Methylorubrum populi: one gene and its partner. Each later gene encodes a partner of the first gene's protein in a complex. Links are inferred from orthologs where the notes say so. Each region holds a gene or a part of one and is shown on either strand. Other genes may lie near its edges.

Region 1 (3,680 bases):
AAGCGCACGACGCTCACCGAGGTGATGGACACCGTCGTCACCGTCTACAAGAGCCCGGATCTCGCCTCGGTCCGAATCGAGGCCGAGCATCCGCTGGAAACGGCGAAACGGGCACTCGCCGAAATCAACCCAGAGCGGCGCGGAATCGAGGCGTTCCGCCTCTCGGACGCCGCCGAATAGCGGCGTCGCGGCCGGGAATTAGCTTGGCCGCGGAAGAGAGGGCCGTTCACCGAACTTTATCCTCTCCGGGCATTGACGGAGCCGACCCTCCCGCGTAGAAGCGCGCCACTCCGGTGGATCGAGAGTCGCTTTCGGGTCGAAGCCAGGGGCTTCGGCGACCGTCGTCAGACCGATACCGGCACCACACCCTGACGTACTCGTCAGATCAGCGGGTAAGACCGCGCCGCTCAACGGCGTGATCCTCTGCCTCACCATCGCCAAAGGCCCTGACCGGCCTCTGGCGCTATTCGTTTTGCCGCAGGTTCGCCTGCGGACCGACCGCTCCGCAAGGGGCTTCGACAGGTTTCAGACGGTGGCCGCCCCGTGCGGCCGGATGAAGAGGGCACAGGATGCCGACGATCAACCAGCTGATCGCCCAGCCGCGCAAGGCGCAGAAGGCGCGCAACAAGGTGCCGGCGCTCAACGCCTGCCCGCAGAAGCGCGGCGTCTGCACGCGCGTCTACACCACGACCCCGAAGAAGCCGAACTCGGCGCTTCGTAAGGTCGCCAAGGTGCGCCTGACCAACGGCTTCGAGGTGATCGGCTACATCCCCGGTGAGGGCCACAACCTTCAGGAGCACTCCGTGGTCATGATCCGCGGCGGCCGCGTGAAGGACCTTCCGGGTGTGCGCTACCACATCCTGCGCGGCGTGCTCGACACGCAGGGCGTCAAGAACCGCAAGCAGCGCCGCTCGAAGTACGGCGCCAAGCGCCCGAAGTAAGATCGGCGCCTGAAGTAAGATCAGCGTCCGGAGGATTTTCTTCGGGCGTCTATTTCCACCGCCTCACAAGGATGTCGCCGGCTCTTCGCTCAAGGCGGCCTGCGTGAGGTGCTTAAAGCCAGTTTTTCGAGAGTCTGAACCATGTCCCGTCGTCACTCTGCCGAGAAGCGCGAGATCATCCCGGACGCCAAGTACGGCGACGTCGTCCTCACCAAGTTCATGAATTCCATCATGTACGAGGGCAAGAAGTCGACCGCCGAGCGGATCGTCTACGGCGCCTTCGACCTCGTCGAGAGCCGCGCCCGCGCCAACCCGATCGAGGTGTTCCGCGCCGCCCTCGACAACGTCGCCCCGGCGATCGAGGTTCGCTCCCGCCGCGTCGGCGGCGCGACCTACCAGGTCCCCGTCGAGGTCCGCACCGAGCGCCGCCAGGCTCTCGCCATCCGCTGGCTGATCCAGGCCGCTCGTGGCCGCAACGACCGGACTATGGTCGAGCGTCTCTCCGCCGAGCTGCTCGACGCCGCCAACAACCGCGGCAACGCCGTCAAGAAGCGCGAAGACACCCACCGGATGGCCGAGGCCAACCGCGCCTTCTCGCACTACCGCTGGTAATTCACCGGTCCTGAGACCTTCGAGCGCGGCCAAGGGGCCGCGCTTCGTGCCCGCTTTCTCCCGGAGAGACCCCGATGCCCCGCACGCATGCGATCGAGGACTACCGCAACTTCGGCATCATGGCCCACATTGATGCCGGCAAGACCACGACGACCGAGCGGATCCTCTACTACACCGGCAAGTCCCATAAGATCGGCGAGGTCCATGAGGGCGCCGCCACGATGGACTGGATGGAGCAGGAGCAGGAGCGTGGCATCACGATCACCTCGGCTGCGACCACCTGCTTCTGGCGCGACAAGCGCCTGAACATCATCGACACCCCCGGCCACGTCGACTTCACCATCGAGGTGGAGCGCTCGCTGCGCGTGCTCGACGGCGCCGTCTGCGTGCTCGACGGCAACCAGGGCGTCGAGCCCCAGACCGAGACCGTGTGGCGTCAGGCCGACAAGTACGACGTGCCGCGCGTCGTGTTCGTCAACAAGATGGACAAGATCGGCGCCGACTTCTTCAAGTGCGTCGCCGACATCATCGGCCGCGTCGCCGGCAAGCCGGTCTGCCTCCAGCTGCCGATCGGTGCCGAGTCGAGCTTCAAGGGCGTCATCGACCTCATCAAGATGAAGGCGATCGTCTGGTCGGGCGAGGCGCTCGGCGCCAACTTCGCCGAGGAAGAGATCCCCGCTGACCTCAAGGACCAGGCCGTCGAGTACCGCACCAAGCTGGTCGAGGCCTGCGTCGAGCTCGATGACGACGCGATGACCGCCTATCTCGACGGCGTGGAGCCGGACGAGGATGGTCTGCGCCGCCTCGTGCGCAAGGCCGTGCAGCTGCGCGCCTTCCACCCGGTGCTGTGCGGCTCGGCCTTCAAGAACAAGGGCGTGCAGCCGCTCCTCGACGCCGTCGTGGACTACCTGCCGTCCCCGGTCGATCGCGGCGCGGTCGACGGCCTCGACTTCAAGACCGAGGAGCCGGTCAAGCGCGAGCCGACGGACGAGGATCCCTTCTCCATGCTCGCCTTCAAGATCATGGACGATCCCCACGTCGGCACGATCACCTTCTGCCGCGTGTACTCGGGCAAGGTCGAGTCGGGCACCAGCGTGCTGAACTCCTCGCGCGACAAGAAGGAGCGCGTCGGCCGCATGCTGCTGATGCACGCCAACAACCGCGAGGACATCAAGGAGGCCTATGCCGGCGACATCGTCGCCCTGGCCGGCCTCAAGGACACCCGCACCGGCGACACCCTGTGCGACGCCAACAAGGCCGTGATCCTCGAGAAGATGGAGTTCCCCGAGCCCGTCATCGAGATCGCCGTCGAGCCGAAGTCGAAGGCCGACCAGGAGAAGCTCGGTATCGCGCTCTCGAAGCTCGCCGCCGAGGATCCGTCCTTCCGCGTCTCGACGGACCAGGAATCGGGCCAGACCATCCTCAAGGGGATGGGCGAGCTCCACCTCGACATCAAGGTCGACATTCTGCGCCGTACCTACAAGGTCGACGCGAATATCGGCCAGCCGCAGGTGGCGTACCGCGAGAAGCTGACCCGCCGTCAGGAGATCGACTACACCCACAAGAAGCAGACCGGTGGTACCGGTCAGTTCGCCCGGGTGAAGTTCGTCGTCGAGCCGAACGAGCCGGGCGCCGGCTTCTCGTTCGAGTCGAAGATCGTCGGCGGCGCGGTGCCGAAGGAGTACATCCCCGGCGTCGAGAAGGGCCTCAACTCGGTCCTCGGCGCGGGCGTGCTCGCCGGCTTCCCGGTGGTCGACGTGAAGGTGGAGCTGGTCGACGGCGCCTACCACGACGTCGACTCCTCGGCGCTCGCCTTCGAGATCGCCTCCCGCGCCGCCTTCCGTGAGGCGCTGCAGAAGGGCGGCTCGGTCCTGCTCGAGCCGGTGATGAAGGTCGAGGTCGTCTCGCCGGAAGAGTATACCGGTTCGGTCATCGGCGACCTCAACTCCCGCCGCGGCCAGATCCAGGGCCAGGACATGCGGGGCAACGCCAACGTCATCAACGCGATGGTGCCGCTGGCCAACATGTTCGGCTACGTGAACCAGCTGCGCTCCTTCTCCCAGGGCCGCGCCAACTTCACGATGCAGTTCGACCATTACGAGGAAGTGCCGCGCGGCGAGGCCGACA
Region 2 (16,228 bases), 310 kb from region 1 along the record:
TGCCGACATCGTGCTGGGCGACGACGGTCGCCTCACCTTCGATGCTCAAGGCCGCCTGAAGCGCGCCGAGAGCCTCGATCCGGCTTTCGGCGGCGACGACGTCATCGAGGCCGGCGGCGGCGATAACGTCGTCATCGGCGGCACCGGCACCGACACGATCACTACGCTCGGCGGCAACGACGTGATCCTCGGCGACAACGGCACCGCGCTGTTCGAGGCCGGCATGCGCGTCGAGTTCGCCTCGACCGATCCGGATGACGGCGCCCGCGACGTGATCAGGGCCGGCGACGGCGACAACGTGGTCATCGGCTCCGTCGGCTCAGACGACATCACCACGGGTTCAGGCGCCGATATCGTGCTCGGCGATATGGGGGTCGTGGCCTTCGAGAACGGCCTCGTCCGTGAGGTCTACACCACCGACGAACGCCGCGGCGCGGGCGACATCATCCGGGGCGGCGACGGTGACAACATCGTCCTCGGCGGCGCGGGCCGCGACGAGATCATCACCGGCAAGGGCGCGGATCTCATTCTGGGCGATTTCGGCGAGGCGAGCTTCACCGGCGGGCGCCTGGTGCGCGTGGCCACGCTCAACCCGAACCGTGGCGACGACGACTCGATCGACGCGGGCAACGGCGACAACGTCATCCTCGGCGGCTTCGGCAGCGACACCATCTCCGCCGGCTCCGGCTCGGATGTCGTGCTCGGCGACAACGGACTCGCCACCTTCCTCACTGACGGCAAGCGGATCCTCGTCCGCACGACCGATGTGGAGGCCGGCGCGGCCGACACGATCAAGGTGGGCGACGGCGACAACCTCGTCCTCGGCGGCACGGATGCCGACCTGATCACCACCGGCAAGGGCGCCGACGTGATCCTCGGCGACTTCGGTGCGGTGACCTACGATGCGGCCGGTCTGCTCAAGCAGATCCTGTCCACTGACACGGGTTTGGGCGGCGACGACACGATCACGGCCGGTGACGGAAGCGACACCATCCTTGGCGGCTTCGGCTCTGACGCCATCACCGCCGGTGACGGTGCCAAGACCGTGCTCGGCGACAGCAGCGGGCTCGACTACGCCGCCGGTGTCCTGACCCTGGTCCAGAGCCTGACCCCAGCCGTCGGCGCGGCCGACACCATCCGCCTCGGCAACGGCCGCAAGCTCGTGCTCGGCGGTGCCGGCAGCGACACGGTCGAGGGCCAGTCGGGCGACGCCATCGTCCTCGGCGATGCCGGCCTCGTGCGGCTCGTCAACGGCAGCCCGGTTCGGGCCGAGAGCACGGATGTGAACGTCTCGGGCGACGACAGCGTCACCCTCGGCGCCGGCAACGGCGTGGTGCTTGGCGGCTCGGGCGCGGATCGCCTGACGCTGGGCGCGGGTCGCTCGGTGGTGCTGGGCGACAATGGCAGCGTCGATCTCGACGCGCAGGCGCGGCCGGTCGAGATCGCCTCGACCGCGCCGGAGGTCGGCGGCCGCGACGTGATCGTGGTCGGCGATGGCGGCTCGGTGGTGCTCGGCGGCTTCGGTGCCGACAGCATCACCACGGGCGCGGACTCGGACGTGATCCTCGGCGACAACGGCGCGGTGACGCTCTCGGCCTTCGTCCCGGTCTTCGTGCGCACCACGAGTGCCGCGGTCGGTGACGCCGACGAGATCCGTGCGGGCGAGGGCGACAACACCGTGCTCGGCGGTGCGGGCGGTGACACGATCGTCACCGGCTCGGGCCGTGACACGGTGTTCGGCGATGCCGGTCAGATCCGCTTCGACGCGAAGGGTCTGGTCGAGCGGGCCGAGAGCCTGGATACGGGGATCGGCGGCGACGACACCATCGAGGCGGGCGCGGGCGACAATCTCGTCGTCGCGGGCGTGGGCGCCGACAAGGTGACGACGCTCGCCGGCGCCGACATCGTGCTGGGCGACAATGGTGCGGTGGTGTTTGCCGGCGGCGTGCGGGTGAGCGTGGCCACCACGGCTCCGACCGACGGCGGCAAGGACGCGCTCCTCCTCGGCGACGGCGACAACCTCGTCCTCGGCGGTACGGATGCCGACTTGATCACCACCGGCAAGGGCGCCGACGTGATCCTCGGCGACTTCGGCAGCGTCAGCTATGACGCGGCCGGTCTGCTCAAGCAGATCCTGTCCACCGACACGGGTCTGGGCGGCGACGACACGATCACGGCCGGTGACGGAAGCGACACCATCCTTAGCGGCTTCGGCTCTGACGCCATCACCGCCGGTGACGGTGCCAAGACCGTGCTCGGCGATAGCGGCGGGCTCGACTACGCCGCCGGTGTCCTGACTCTGGTGCAGAGCCTGACCCCGGCCATCGGCGCGGCCGACACCATCCGCCTCGGCAACGGCCGCAAGCTCGTGCTCGGCGGTGCCGGCGGTGACACGGTCGAGGGCCAGTCGGGCGACGCCATCGTCCTCGGCGATGCCGGCCTCGTGCGGCTCGTCAACGGCAGCCCGGTTCGGGCCGAGAGCACGGATGTGAACGTCTCGGGCGACGACAGCGTCACCCTCGGCACCGGCAACGGCGTGGTGCTTGGCGGCTCGGGCGCGGATCGCCTGACGCTGGGCGCGGGTCGCTCGGTGGTGCTGGGCGACAATGGCAGCGTCGATCTCGACGCGCAGGCGCGGCCGGTCGAGATCGCCTCGACCGCGCCGGAGGTCGGCGGCCGCGACGTGATCGTGGTCGGCGACGGCGGCTCGGTGGTGCTCGGCGGCTTCGGTGCCGACAGCATCACCACGGGCGCGGGCTCGGACGTGATCCTCGGCGACAACGGCGCGGTGACGCTCTCGGCCTTCGTCCCGGTCTTCGTGCGCACCACGAGTGCCGCGGCCGGTGACGCCGACGAGATCCGTGCGGGCGAGGGTGACAACACCGTGCTCGGCGGTGCGGGCGGCGACACGATCGTCACCGGCTCGGGCCGCGACACGGTGTTCGGCGATGCTGGTCAGATCCGCTTCGATGCGAAGGGTCTGGTCGAGCGGGCCGAGAGCCTGGACACGGGGATCGGCGGCGACGACGCCATCGAGGCGGGCGCGGGCGACAACCTCGTCGTCGCGGGCGTGGGCGCCGACAAGGTGACGACGCTCACCGGGGCCGACATCGTGCTCGGCGACAATGGTGCGGTGGTGTTTGCCGGCGGCGTGCGGGTGAGCGTGGCCACCACGGCTCCGACCGACGGCGGCAAGGATACGCTGACGCTGGGAGACGGCGACAACCTCGTCCTCGGCGGCACGGATGCCGACACGATCGTCACCGGCAAGGGCGCCGACGTGATCCTCGGCGACTTCGGCAGCGTCAGCTATGACGCGGCCGGTCTGCTCAAGCAGATCCTGTCCACCGACACCGGACTCGGCGGTGACGACACCGTCGTGGCCGGAGATGGCGACAACCTCGTCATCGGCGGCTTCGGTTCGGACAGCATCACTGCGGCCACCGGCGCGGACGTGCTTCTCGGCGATAGCGGCGAGGTGCTCTATGCCGGCGCTCGTCTGGTCCAGGCGCGCAGCCTGGATGCCGGGACCGGCGGTCGCGACACGGTCAAGGCCGGCGAGGGCACCAACATCGTTATCGGCGGCATGGATGCCGACCTGATCGAGACCGGCTCCGGCCGCGACGTGATCCTCGGCGACAGCGGCCTGGTGCGTCGCGACGCCGACGGCCTCGCTCAGGTGGTCTCGACCGATACCGCCCTGGGCGGCGACGACACGATCCGGGCGGGCGAGGGCGACAATCTCGTCCTCGGCGGCGCCGGTGCTGATACGATCGACACCGGGGCCGGCGCGGATATCGTGCTGGGCGACAGCGGCGAGGCCCTGTTCAAGCTCGGTGTCATCGCCTCGGTGACGACGCTCGATGCGGTCAACGGCGCGGGCGACACGATCCGCGCGGGTGACGGTGACAACCTCGTTTTCGGCGGTCTCGGCGGCGATGCCGTCACCACCGGCACGGGAGGCGACGCCATCGTCGGCGACCAGGGCCGGGCCACCTTCTCCGGCGGCGTCCTGGTCGTGCTCGAGACGGTCGATCCGGCGGCGGGCGGTGACGACCAGATCGTGGCGGGCGAGGGCGACAACCTCGTCCTCGGCGGCGTCGGCGCCGACCGCATCGTCACCGGTGCGGGCGCCGACATGATCCTCGGCGACAACGGCCGGGCGGACCTTGTCCTGAAGGCCGGCCGCGCGGTGGTCCGGCGGCTGGCTTCCACCGATCCGCTCGCGGGGGGCGACGACCGCATCGAGGCCGGCGAGGGGAACGACTACGCGGCCGGCGGCACGGGTGCGGACGTGATCCTCGGCGGCGGCGGCCACGACGTGCTGTTCGGCGACCACATGCTGTACGACTTGGCCCTGCCGGTGAACCAGCGCGCGGTCTCGATCTTCACGGCGGCGGCCGATGGCGGCGGCAACGACACCATCGAGGGCGGTGCGGGTGACGACTTCCTCTACGGCCAGCAGGGCGACGACATGCTCTTTGGCGGCGAGGGCGACGACGACATCACCGGCGGCCACAACGTGCTCGGCGGGGCCGACGGCAACGACGGCCTCTTCGGCGGGAACGGCGCGGATGTGATCCTCGGCGATAACGGCGTCATCACCCGCAACGTGCTCGTGGACGACGTCAAGTCGGTCACGTGGCAGCGCAATCCCGGTCCCTTCGCCGATACGGTGAGCCGCGACGTGCTGCGCTTTGACCTCATCGACTTCGTCGGCGGGGACGACGCGATTGCCGGCGGGGCCGGCGATGACCGGATCTTCGGTCAGATGGGCGACGACCTCATCTACGGTGAGGAAGGATCCGACGAGATCGTCGGCGGCCTTGGCCGTGACAGGATCGACGGCGGCACGGATGCCGACTACCTCCTCGGCGACGAGGGCCGGATCGTCCGCGCCTACACCAAGGACGGTGCGGCGGTCCTCAACAGCGACGGCACCTGGCACCGCGACGTGGTGCTGGAGGAGATCGGCACCGTCACGGCCGCCATCGCCACCGACTCGCAATCGGCTGCCGCACGAACCGCCGATCTCGCCGAGAAGCTGGCCCAGGCCGACCTCGTCCTCGCGGTCGGTGCCCGCGACGGCTCTGGCACGCGCCTGACCACGGGCACGGGGGGAGCTTGGTCGAGCGCGGCGCTCACCGTCTCCCTGGCCCGGGCCGACGATGACATCATCGCCGGTGGCGAGGGCAACGACGTGCTGTTCGGCCAGCGCGGCAACGACATCCTGATGGGTGTCGGCGGCGACGACCTGATCTACGGCGACCGCGCCTCGAACCTGTCGGAGACCCCCTCCGACCGGCCGACCATCGTCAACGCTGTCCGGCTGATCGGTGCCGCGGCGGAAGCCGGCCTCGTGCTGCCGCTCGGCGGCGAGGTGGTGGTGCCGGCCCTCAACCTCGTGCCCGGCGCGTTCGGCGCCGGCGCTCCGCGCATCGAGGTCTATCCGTCGATGGCAGGCGTGGTCTCCGACATTGCCGGGTCCGATCCGATCCGGCGCGGGGACGGCGCCACGCTGACCGTCTACGCCTCGCTGGTTCCGAGTCTCTACGGCACCAACAACGTGCTGGCGGGCAACGACATCATCGAGGGCGGCGCGGGCAACGATACGATCTACGGCGACAGCAGCGAGACCTACACGCTCGACGTGACGGCCTACGCCGCGCTCAACGGTCAGATCGACAAAGTCTCCGCCTCGGCCTCCGACCTGCTCGGCGTGTTCGCCACGCTCAGCCGCGGCGTCGACCTGCTCCAGGGCGGCCCGAGCCGGACGATCACCTACGGCAACGACACCATCACCGGGGGGGAGGGCGACGACTTCATCGTCGGCGATGCCGCCCGCACCGTCGTGCAGGGGGCGGGCCCGCTGCGCAGCCTGTCCGTCGAGGCGGCCCTGACGCTCAGCGATGCCCTCTCCGACATGCGCTCGGTCATCACCGACCTCGCCATGACGGGCCGGGTCGCCCAGGCGGCGGTGACGGTGAAGCTGGAGGCGGTGGCGCAACGCCCGCTGAACGAGATCCTCGCCTTCGGCCTGCCGGAGGGCATGGGGACGAACCACGTGGTGTCGATCGGCAACGACGTCATCGACGGTGGCGCGGGCGACGACCTCGTGGTCGGCGACACCCTCGTCATGTTCCAGCCCGGCGTGGCGCGCGGCCTCGCGGTCCAGGATCCCGCGACGGCGTCCGAGGCGGCCAAGGTGGAGGCGGCCGTGTTCGCCCGTGCCGCGGAACGGTTCTCCGCGATGCAGCAGCATCTCGCGGTGGACTACCCGGTCGATCTGAAGTCGGTGGCCCTCCACTGGATCGCCTCCATCGCCTCCCGCGGCGACAGCTTCCTGAGCGGGAACGACCGGATCGACGGAGGCGACGGCAACGATCTCCTGATCGGCGATACTGGCTTCATCCAGCTGCCGGCCGCCAATGCGGCGCAGGGCCGGGGCACCACGGCCGCGACCCTCGCCGAGGATCGTGCCCAGGTCGAAGCCCGCGTCCTCGGTGTCGGCGCCGCTGGCCTCGATGCGGATCTCGATGCCTGGAACCGCTCGGCCTGGAACGCCCTGGCCGGCAGCGTCGCCAGCTGGCGCAACCCGCTCTACAGCGGTCTCGCGTGGCGGAGCCCGTTCGGCTTCGCCAGCCAGCAGAGCCTCACGGCGGCCTATCGTGGCTGGATCGGTACGCCGAGGGACACCCGGTTCGACCTGCAGAGCGTGCTGTTCGACCTCCGCTTCATCCTGGGCGTGCCGGATCTCGCGCAGCCGGCCTCCGGCGTCTATGCCGGCGCGATCAAGGCGGGTGAGGACATCATCTCGGGCGGGGCGGGCAACAACCGGATCTTCGGCGCAAAGGCGACGCTCGTGCCGACGCTCGATGCCGATGGCCGGATGCTCGGTCCGAACGCCTTCACGGTGCTCCTGCCGACCAATCTCGGCATGGTCCAGGGCAGCTTCACTCCGATGCTGTTCCCCAACAGCATCGGTGTGATCAACACGGCCGGCGTCGGAACGCAGTTCCTCAACTTCCACTACGGCGTCGCAGTGGCCGGGAAGTGGGGGGCTTCGTCCCTGGCGAACTACGCGCAGACCTACGGCGCGTCCGCCTGGAACCCGTTCGGGCTCGCTGCCGCGCCTCAATACGGGGTGCCGCAAGGTTCCCAGACCGGAATGGATCAGGTCAGCGAAGGCGACAGCGGCATCAAGGTCATCGGCTTCTACAAGAAGCGGGCGATCTGGTCGTTCGATGCCGGCCTGTCCCTGCCGTCCTTCTCCGCGACCGCCGCCAACACCCTGACGCCAACCGCGGTTGCCGGCCGTCCGGCCACGATCGAGGCCGTCGCCCATAAGCCGCTCCTGGCCAACGAGGTCATCCGTTCCATCGAGGGCGGCGACATCGTCCTGCGTCCCTCCAGCCGGCCGGCCTCCAACCCGTCGAAGTACGACACGTGGTTCTTCGACGAGGCCAAGGGCAGCTTGGTGGAGCAGGCGAAGAACGAGGACGACATCCTCTTCCTCGCCAAGCGCTTCGGTGACCCGACGCTGCCGGTGAAGTGATCGCCGCCCGCGGTCGGGCTGAAAGACGACACGGAAACCGCCGCCCGGCTCGCCTCGGGCGGCGGCTTCGATCATGGTCATACGGTGCGCGGCCGGAAGGGCCCGCCGCGCGTATCGCCGGGGTCCGGGCGAGGGGATTTCGAGGCGATGCCGTTTCTGGAGACGCTCTCATTCGACGCCGTCGACGCGCCTTCCCATGCGGACGCCCTGACGCGGCTGCGGGCGGATGCCCTTCAGGCCATCGTCATCCGCAAAGTCCTGACATCCGACGAGTGCCTGGCGATCACAACCGAACTGGCGGACAACCGGCAGGGCTTTCCCACGACCTCGTTCCCGGCGCCGTTCCGGTCGCACTTCTACGGTATGAACCTGAACCTCGCGGATCCGGATCTTCGCGCCTATTTCGAGATGGCCCCCGGCTTCACGCGCAGCCTCGGGGATCTGATGACCCCGCGGGGCGGCTTCGAGGGCCGGATCCTCGGTCTGCTCTCGCGTCTCGATGGCGGGCGCCGCTACGGGCCGCCGGTTCTGCCCGACGGGCGTCCGTACATGGTCACGACGCTGCGCTCGCATCACGAGGGTGGCTTCATCCCGCCGCACTTCGACAACGAGCAGCGAAACCGGCCGAGTTATCGCCACCTCGACGGCCTGGTCGAGGGCGACATCTTCTCCTTCGTGCTGACCCTGTCGAAGGCCGAACGCGGCGGGATGCTCGAAGTCTTCGACGCCCGAGCGGATGCGTGGTCGGGCCGGTTTCAGAATCGCGACCGCGCGTCGCGCAAGCCCGACCTCTCGCACTTCGCCCGTCACGCCTTCGACGTCGAGGCCGGGACCATCGTGATCCTGCGTTCCGGCCGCTTCCTGCATCAAGTCACGCCGGTGGAAGGCTCCCGCCTGCGCTGGACCGCCTGCTCCTTCATGGCCCGAGCCCGCAGCGGTGACGGTGTCTATTGCTGGGGCTAGCGCGGTGACGCGGGTCCCGGCCTATTTCGACGCCTTCCTCACGGCGGTCGCGGGCGGTGCCGAGATCGATCACGTTCATCTGGGTCACTGGGACGCGCCGGGGGCGATCGGGCCGGCCCGTGCGCGCGCGGGCTTCGCGCAGGCGCAGGACCGGTTGAGCGCGGCGCTCATTGCGTGGCTCGACCTCGCACGCGGCCATCTTGTGCTTGATGTCGGCTGCGGCTTCGGAGGCAGCTTGCGGACGATCCGGACCTGCCATCCCGGGGTGGAGGTGATCGGGCTCAACCTCGATCCGCGCCAGTTGGCGGTCGGCTTTCGCCGAGACCGAAGGCGGCGCAACGCCACGTGGATCGCAGCGGATGCCTGCCGCCTGCCGTTCGCAGGGGGCATGTTCGACCGGCTGCTCTGCGTCGAGGCGGCCTTTCACTTCGCCTCCCGCCGCGACTTCTTCGCCGAGGCGCATCGCGTGCTGGCACGGGACGGCGTTCTCGTATTGAGCGACATCGTCCTCACCCGCCCGCCGCTGCCGGAGGAGGAAGTCGCGCTGCTGGCGGACGGGCTCGAGGCCGCCTTCGGCCCCTGGCCCGACAAATGGGCGAGCCTCGACGCGATCGGTCGCGATGCGGAAGCGGCCGGTTTCACCCTCCTCGTGACCGACGCCACGGCGAACACCGAGCCGAGCTTTCACACCATCGCTCCGGGTCGGAGCGACAGGCCGACCAGCGGCGACGTCTTGCGAGAACTGCATCGGCTCGGCTGCCTGCACTATCTTTATCTCCGCCTGGACAAGCGATGACCCGGATTGTGCCGCCGCGCCGTCTCGATCACCCCGGTTCCGGCGCATGGCGCGAGTTGCGGCGGCTGCCGATCCAAATGCCGGAGAGGGGGGCGGCGCGGGTCGATTGGACCTGGCAAGCTTTGCCCAGGCCTTAAATTCGCTCCTCTCCCGAACGATCGGTTCAGTGCCGCCCCGGTCACCGCGAAGCCATGCCCGAACCAGTCTCCCACACACCGCGGCGCATCGCCCTCGTTTGCATGACGCCGCGCCCCGATGCGCAGGAACTCGGCGAGCTGCGGCTGCCGAGCTTCGGGATCCGGCGCATCCACGCGGCGCTGCTCGGCGACCCCGATCTCGCCGGGGCGACGGTGAGGCTATTCGACCGCCGCACCGCCGATATCGAGGCTTATGTCGCCGATATCCTGGACTTCGAGCCCGATCTCGTCGGCTTCTCGATCTATGTCTGGTCGGCGCCGGCCATGATCGCGGTGGCGCGCGCCCTGCGCGCCCGCCGCCCCTCGCTCGCCGTCGTCTTCGGCGGCCCCTCGGCGCGATCCGCCTTCTTCGATCTCGAACCCTACCGCCCGGCCCACGCCTATCTCGACGCCGTGGTCGAGGGCGACGGCGAGGAGATCATCTGCGAGATCGCCCGGCTGCCGCACTTCGATCGATCGGATTGGGAGCGGGTGCGCGGGCTGACGCTGCCGAGCGCGACCGGCTGGCTTCGGACCGAGCGGCGCCCGCCCATCGCCGCCCTCGACCGGATCGCCTCGCCCTACGCGCACGGGCTGATGCCGCAGGGCGGCGTGGCCTATCTCGAGAGCTATCGCGGCTGCCCGCTCTCCTGCCGCTTCTGCGAGTGGGGTACGAAGGAGAACAGCAAGGCCTCATTCTCGGCCGACTACATCGCCGGCGAGCTCGAGGCCTTCCGCACCCTGGAGGCGCCGGCGGTATTCCTGCTCGATGCCGGCCTCAACCTGAACATCGGCGCCTTCCGCAACCTTCGGCTCGCCGCCCAGCGCTCCGGCTTTCTCAAGGAAACCCTGCTCTGGGCGGAGATCTACCCCTCGGTCGTGCGCGACGAGCACCTCGCCTTCATCGAGGAGATCGGCACCGCCTATCTCGGCGTCGGGATGCAGTCGATGGACCCGGCGGTGCTGCGCCTGCACGACCGCCCCTCGGATTCGCCCCGCTTCGAGGCGGCGGTGCGGGCGCTGGCGCGCATCACCAACATCGAGCTGCAGATCATCGCGGTCCTGCCCGGCGATACGCCGGAGGGGTTCTTCCGCACCCTCGACTATGCCCTGTCGCTGCCCGCGAGCGTCCGGGTCTATCACTGTCTCGTCTTGCCCGACGCGCTGCTGACCCGCAGCCGGCCCGAGTGGAACATCCGCTTCGACCCGCACACGCTGACGATGCGCTCCTGCGAGGGCTGGAGCGAGGACGCGGTGGCGCGCACCCGCGCGGAACTGCGGCGGCGTGCCCTCGCCGCCGGGGGCAAGGCCGGCGAGTTCTGGTGGGCCTTCCCCCGCCGGCCCGAGCGCGTCACCCAAGCCCGCGCTTCGTGGCGGCAGGCCGCCGCGCGATGAATGCGGCCCGCTCCGGCCTGCGCATCGCGCTGGTGGCGCAGTATCCTGAGCGCGATCCGGCGATGCCGAGCTTCGTGCCCAATCTCGGCCTGCGCATGGTCGAGGCCACCCTGCGCGCCGCCGCCCTTCCCGGTCTCGTCTGCCGGGTCTGGGATCTGACCGCCGGCGACCCCGAGCGGGTTGCCCGCGAGATCACCGCTTTCGACCCCGACATCGTCGGCTTCTCGGCCTATCTCTGGTCGCTGCCCTTCCTCTGCCGCGTCGCCGCGCTGATCAAGCAAGACGACCCGGCCCGCCTCGTCGTCTTCGGAGGCCCCTCGGCCCGGCCGGTCATGTTCGCGCGGCCGCCCTTCTCCGCTGCGGCGGACGACATCGACGTCCTCGTCATCAACGAGGGCGAGGAGACCTTTCTCGAGATCGTGTCGCTCGAACTCCGCACGCCGGCCGCGCTGGGCGCTCTGCGCGGCGTCGCCGTCCGCGACGGCGAGGGTTGGCGCGAGACCCCCGCGCGACCGCTGGCCAATCTCGACAGCCTCGCCTCGCCCTACGCGCTGAACCTCGTGCAGCATGGCGGCCTCGGCGTGCTGCAGACCTATCGGGGCTGCCCCTTCACCTGCTCGTTCTGCGAGTGGGGCACCATGGAATCGCCCAAGCGCGTGCGCGCCGTCGACCACCTGACACGGGAGTTCGACGCCATCGCCGGCCACGAGGTCTACGCCGCGCTCCTCGTCGATGCCGGGCTGAACCTCAACCGCAACGCCTTCCTCAACCTCCGGCAGGCCGCCGAGGAGAGCGGCTTCTTCGAGCGCCGCGGGCTGATCTGCGAGGTCTATCCGGCCGCAGTGCGCCAGGAGCATCTCGACTTCCTCGCCACCATCAGCAACGCCTATGTCGGCATCGGCCTGCAGAGCTTCGACAACGCGGTGCTGGCCCATGTCGACCGCACCTACGACGAGCGGCGCTTCGACGAGACCTTCGCCAAGCTGGATGCGGTGGCGAGCCTCGCCGTCGAGATCATCCTGGGACTGCCCGGCGACAATCCGGAAACCTTTCGCCGCAACTTCGAGCGAGCCCGACGTCTGCCCTGCGCGCTCCGGGTCTATCACTGCGTCGTGCTGCCCTCGGGCCTGATGGTGCGCTCGCCCCCCGAGCATCGCCTCGACTACGATCCGGTCTCTCTGAAGATGATCTCCTGCACCGGCTGGAGCGAGGCCGCCCTGGCGGCGGAGTGCCGCTTCCTGACGCGGCAGGCGTCGCTTCAGGGCGGGCGCGCGGGTGCGTTCTTCTGGACCTTCCCGCCGCCCCGGTGAGAGGCGTCAGCTCACCTCGAAGCTCGTCCACAACCCGTTGTCGAACCGTTCGAGCACGGTCGCGCTCAGGAGCCAGCGGCCGGGATTGTCGGCCACGAAGGCGATCTGGGCGCTGCGGCCCTCCGGGATCTGCACCGTGTCGAGCCAGTAGGGCTCCCAGCCGTCGTCGAGCTGGTGCAGCAGGCGAAAGACGTGGCCGTGCAGGTGCAGGCTCTGGATGAAGCCGGTGTCGTTGCGGATCGCCAGCACCACGACCCCCCCGCGCTTGACCGAGAACAGGGGCGGCGCCCCCGCCGCGCCGCTCGCGCCGTTGACCTGCCAGACCTTGGCCGGATCGCCCTGATAGGGTGTTTCGGCGCCGGGCTTGGTCTTGTCCGGCCGCACGCCGCCCGTCAGCACGAGGTCGCGGCGCAGGGCGTTCTGGAGGCGGATCTCGGTCGGCAGGCGCTTGTTCTCGGGGATCGAGCCGATGGCCGCGCGGCCGGCTTGCGCCACCGGCTCGCCGGCGGCGGTCAGGGTCGCCAGCGGCAGGCCCTGGCCGATCAGGGCGGTGATCGCGCCGGCCGCTCCCGCCTGTGCGGGGAGGTCGAGGAGAAGATCGTAGCGCGTGCCCGGCGCCAGCGGCAGGGTGGCCTTCAGCGGCTCGAAGGTGTCGGTCGGCTGTCCGTCAACGGCCGCGACATACGCCTTCAGCCCGTCGAAGCGGATGCGCAGGCCACGCGCGTTGCAGGCATTGGCCAGGCGCAGGCGCAGGCGGCTGCCGGGCCGGGCCTCGAGGGTGAGCGGAATCGGTCTGCCGTTGAGGGTGACCACGCTCCCCAGCCGCCCCGCCGCGGCGGCGAAGGCGACCTGCCCGAACGGCTGGAGCGCGCCCGCCTCGTCGAGCCGCCAATCCTGCAGCAGCAGCGCGAGATCCTGGTCGACCGTGGGCGGGGAGGGCTCCTCCACGATCAGCATGCCGGCGAGGCCGCGGCCCGAGGGCTCGCTCGATCCGCCGATCACGAGCGGGCGGATCAGGAAGGTGCCGGCATCGGGCGGCGTGAAATCGTAGGTGAAGCTGTCGCCCGGCTTGATCGGCTCCTGCGTGACGCCGCCGACGCCGTCCATGGCGTTGCGGTTGCGCACGCCGTGCCAGTGCAGGGAGAGGGGGCGGTCGGTGCCGTTCTCGACGCGCAGGCGAAGTGGCTCGCCGAGCTTGATCCGCAGGATCGGCGCCGCCTCCTCGCCGAGCCGCCACACCGCCGTCTCCGGTGCGGGCTCCGGTTTCAGGCGGAGCTTGGCGGGGGCCGCCTTGAGCGATCTCGGCTCCGGCGGCGTGGCCTTCCCGGCGGGCGCCTTTTCGGCCGGGGCTTGTGCTCCGGCGGAGACTGGCATCAGCGCGAGGGCGGCGCTGCCGGCGAGCAGGCCGCGTCGCGAAAAGGATCCCGGCTCGGGCTGGGCCATCGGGTCGGGCTTTCGCATGATGTCTCGCGTCGTCACTGGATCGGAGAGGGGTTGTAGACAGGCCCCGCCCGCCCCGCCACCGGCAAACCCTTCCGTAAGTTTTTTGCTGCGGCCATGGGCGCGCGTGCTATAGACGCGCGCTTCGACGGCCCGGTGTCCGGGCTCGTGTCGATGGCGCTCGCGGGCGTGGCGGAACTGGTAGACGCGCTGGATTTAGGTTCCAGTGTCGCAAGACGTGGGGGTTCGAGCCCCTCCGCCCGCACCAAGTCCGTACGGGGCCGGCGCCGGGACCGAATCGGTTCCCGCCGGGACCTCTCCCATGGCGCAGCGGCACGCGAAGACGAGATTGCGGTTTTAGAAAAAAGCGGACGAACGACGATGCAGGTGACCGAGACGACCTCCGAGGGGCTGAAGCGCGAGTTTCAGGTGCTCCTCCCCGCGACCGAGCTTGAGGATCGCCTCAACACCGAGCTCTCGAACATCAAGGGCAAGGTCCAGATCAAGGGCTTCCGCCCCGGCAAGGTGCCGGTCGCGCACCTGCGCAAGGTCTACGGCAAGTCCGTGATGGCCGACGTGCTGCAGAACGCCGTCAACGAGGCGAACCAGCAGATCGTCGCCGACAAGGGCCTGCGCCTCGCGCTCGAGCCGCAGATCGAGTTCCCGAAGGACGAGGAGCAGAACATCATCGAGCGCGCGCTCGACGCCAAGGGCGACCTCGCCTTCAAGGTAAAGCTTGAGGTGCTGCCGAGCTTCGAGCTCGCCGACCTCTCCGACGTCTCGATCAAGAAGCTCGTGCTCAAGCCCTCCGACGAGGAGATCAACGAGACGCTGGAGCGCATGGCCAAGGACAGCCGCTCGTTCGAGCCCCGCGAGGAGGGCGCGGAGGCGCAGTCCGGTGACCGCGTCACCATCGACTTCGTCGGCCGCATCGACGGCACCGAGTTCGAGGGCGGCAAGGGCGAGGATGTCGATCTGGAGCTCGGCTCCAACACCTTCATCCCCGGTTTCGAGGACCAGCTCGTCGGCGCCAAGGTCGGTGACAGCCGTGTCGTGAAGGTCGCCTTCCCGGCCGATTACCAGGCCGAGCAGCTCGCCGGTAAGGATGCCGAGTTCGACGTCACGGTGAAGGCGGTCGCCGCCCCCGGCGAGACCAAGATCGACGACGAGCTCGCCAAGCGCTTCGGCATGGACGACTTGGAGAAGCTGAAGGAGGCCGTCTCCAAGGCCGTCGGCGCCGATTACGAGGCCCAGTCCCGGCGCAAGCTCAAGAAGGAGCTGCTCGACGCGCTCGATGGCAAGTACGCCTTCGACCTGCCCCCGAGCCTCGTCCACCAGGAATTCGCCGCCGTGTGGGCGCAGGTCGAGCAGGACCTGAAGAACCGCGGCAAGACCTTCGAGGACGAGGGCACCACCGAGGAGGCCTCCCAGGCGGAGTACCGCAAGATCGCCGAGCGGCGCGTGCGCCTCGGTCTGGTGCTTGCGCAAGTCGGCGAGACCGCCGATATCAAGGTCTCGGATGACGAGGTCAATCAGGCCCTGTTCGCCCGGATCCGGCAGTTCCCGGGTCAGGAGAAGCAGGTCTACGACTTCTACCGCAACAATCCGCAGGCGCTCGCCGAGCTTCGCGCGCCGCTGTTCGAGGAAAAGGTCGTCGACCATGTCCTCGGTCAGGTCCAGGTCGTCGAGGAACCCGTCTCCAAAGAGGCGCTCTTCGCCGAAGACGACGAGGCCGATGCGGCCTCGACGGACGAGAAGCCGAGCGAGTCCAGCAACGAGGCGGCGGCCGACAAGGCTGCCGGCTGATCGCCGACCCTCCGGCTCCGCGGCGGGCGGCGATCTCAAGAGAGATCAGGCGGCGTTAACGGCTGCCATGTTCGCTGTAACCAACCGGCCCCGAGCGATTCGCTCCGGGGCCGGACTCCGGAGCCGAGGGCTGATATGAGAGATCCGGTCGACTACTTCCATAATTCGCTCGTGCCCATGGTGGTCGAGCAGTCGAGCCGCGGCGAGCGCGCCTTCGACATCTATTCCCGGCTCCTGCGCGAGCGGATCATCTTCCTTACCGGTCCCGTCGAGGACCAGGGCGCGTCGCTGATCGTCGCCCAGCTCCTGTTCCTGGAGGCCGAGAACCCGAAGAAGGAAATCTCCTTCTACATCAACTCGCCCGGCGGCGTGGTGACCTCGGGCCTGTCGATCTACGACACGATGCAGTTCATCCGTTGCCCCGTCACGACGCTCTGCGTCGGCCAGGCCGCCTCGATGGGCTCGCTCCTGCTGACCGCCGGCGAGGCCGGCCACCGCTTTGCCCTGCCGAACGCCCGGATCATGGTGCACCAGCCCTCCGGCGGCTTCCAGGGCCAGGCCACCGACATCCTGATCCACGCCCGCGAGATCGAGGCGCTCAAGAAGCGCCTGAACGAGATCTACGTGAAGCATACCGGCCGCGACTACGAGACGATCCATCAGGCGCTCGAGCGCGACAACTTCATGACCGCCGACGCGGCCAAGGAGTTCGGCCTGATCGATGACATCCTGCACAAGCGCCCCGAGCCGGCGGCGGCCTGAGGCAGGCGGGGAACCTGAGGCGTCC

The links.
Region 2: the proteins of rpsG (region 1) and tig are in contact, whole or in part, in a crystal structure (PDB 3GTY), measured with the Thermotoga maritima proteins. The link is inferred for Methylorubrum populi from one-to-one orthologs. Residues at the interface, in WP_004081843.1 of Thermotoga maritima: Lys34, Lys52, Lys55, Glu59, Arg62, Gln63, Glu66, Asn67, Lys69, Val71, Arg95, Ala109, Lys110, Lys111, Gly112, Arg113, Pro114, Glu117, Glu121, Ile124, Ala125, Tyr127, Asn128, Asn129, Thr130, Gly131, Lys135, Asp139, Arg142, Met143; in WP_004081061.1 of Thermotoga maritima: Glu122, Val124, Val129, Leu130, Tyr133, Glu188, Gly259, Ile262, Tyr263, Glu266, Ser270, Glu273, Gln274, Glu277, Arg308, Gln311, Ile312, Ser315, Tyr316, Glu325, Arg329, Arg336, Leu363, Phe366, Trp367, Arg373, Leu377, Arg381, Leu384, Glu387.

Annotation. Positions count from the first base shown.
Region 1 is NZ_AP014809.1:2,449,708-2,453,387, forward strand. What follows is about bases 1-2,817. They hold rpsG (30S ribosomal protein S7), read left to right. Parts: upstream 1-1,082; coding sequence 1,083-1,553; downstream 1,554-2,817. Other genes in these bases: MPPM_RS11210 (SbcC/MukB-like Walker B domain-containing protein), read left to right, coding at 1-180; rpsL (30S ribosomal protein S12), read left to right, coding at 570-941; fusA (elongation factor G), read left to right, coding at 1,628-2,817. Outside these bases: more of fusA, read left to right, coding at 2,818-3,680.
Region 2 is NZ_AP014809.1:2,744,389-2,760,616, forward strand. Bases 13,301-16,228 are described here. They hold tig (trigger factor), read left to right. Parts: upstream 13,301-14,016; coding sequence 14,017-15,441; downstream 15,442-16,228. Other genes in these bases: MPPM_RS12505 (multicopper oxidase family protein), read right to left, coding at 13,301-13,656; MPPM_RS12520 (ATP-dependent Clp protease proteolytic subunit), read left to right, coding at 15,577-16,203. Also shown: MPPM_RS12485 (2OG-Fe(II) oxygenase), read left to right, coding at 7,703-8,518; MPPM_RS12490 (class I SAM-dependent methyltransferase), read left to right, coding at 8,523-9,314; MPPM_RS12495 (B12-binding domain-containing radical SAM protein), read left to right, coding at 9,506-10,885; MPPM_RS12500 (B12-binding domain-containing radical SAM protein), read left to right, coding at 10,882-12,195; more of MPPM_RS12505, read right to left, coding at 12,202-13,300. UniProt on the Bacillus subtilis protein: Involved in protein export. Acts as a chaperone by maintaining the newly synthesized protein in an open conformation. Functions as a peptidyl-prolyl cis-trans isomerase.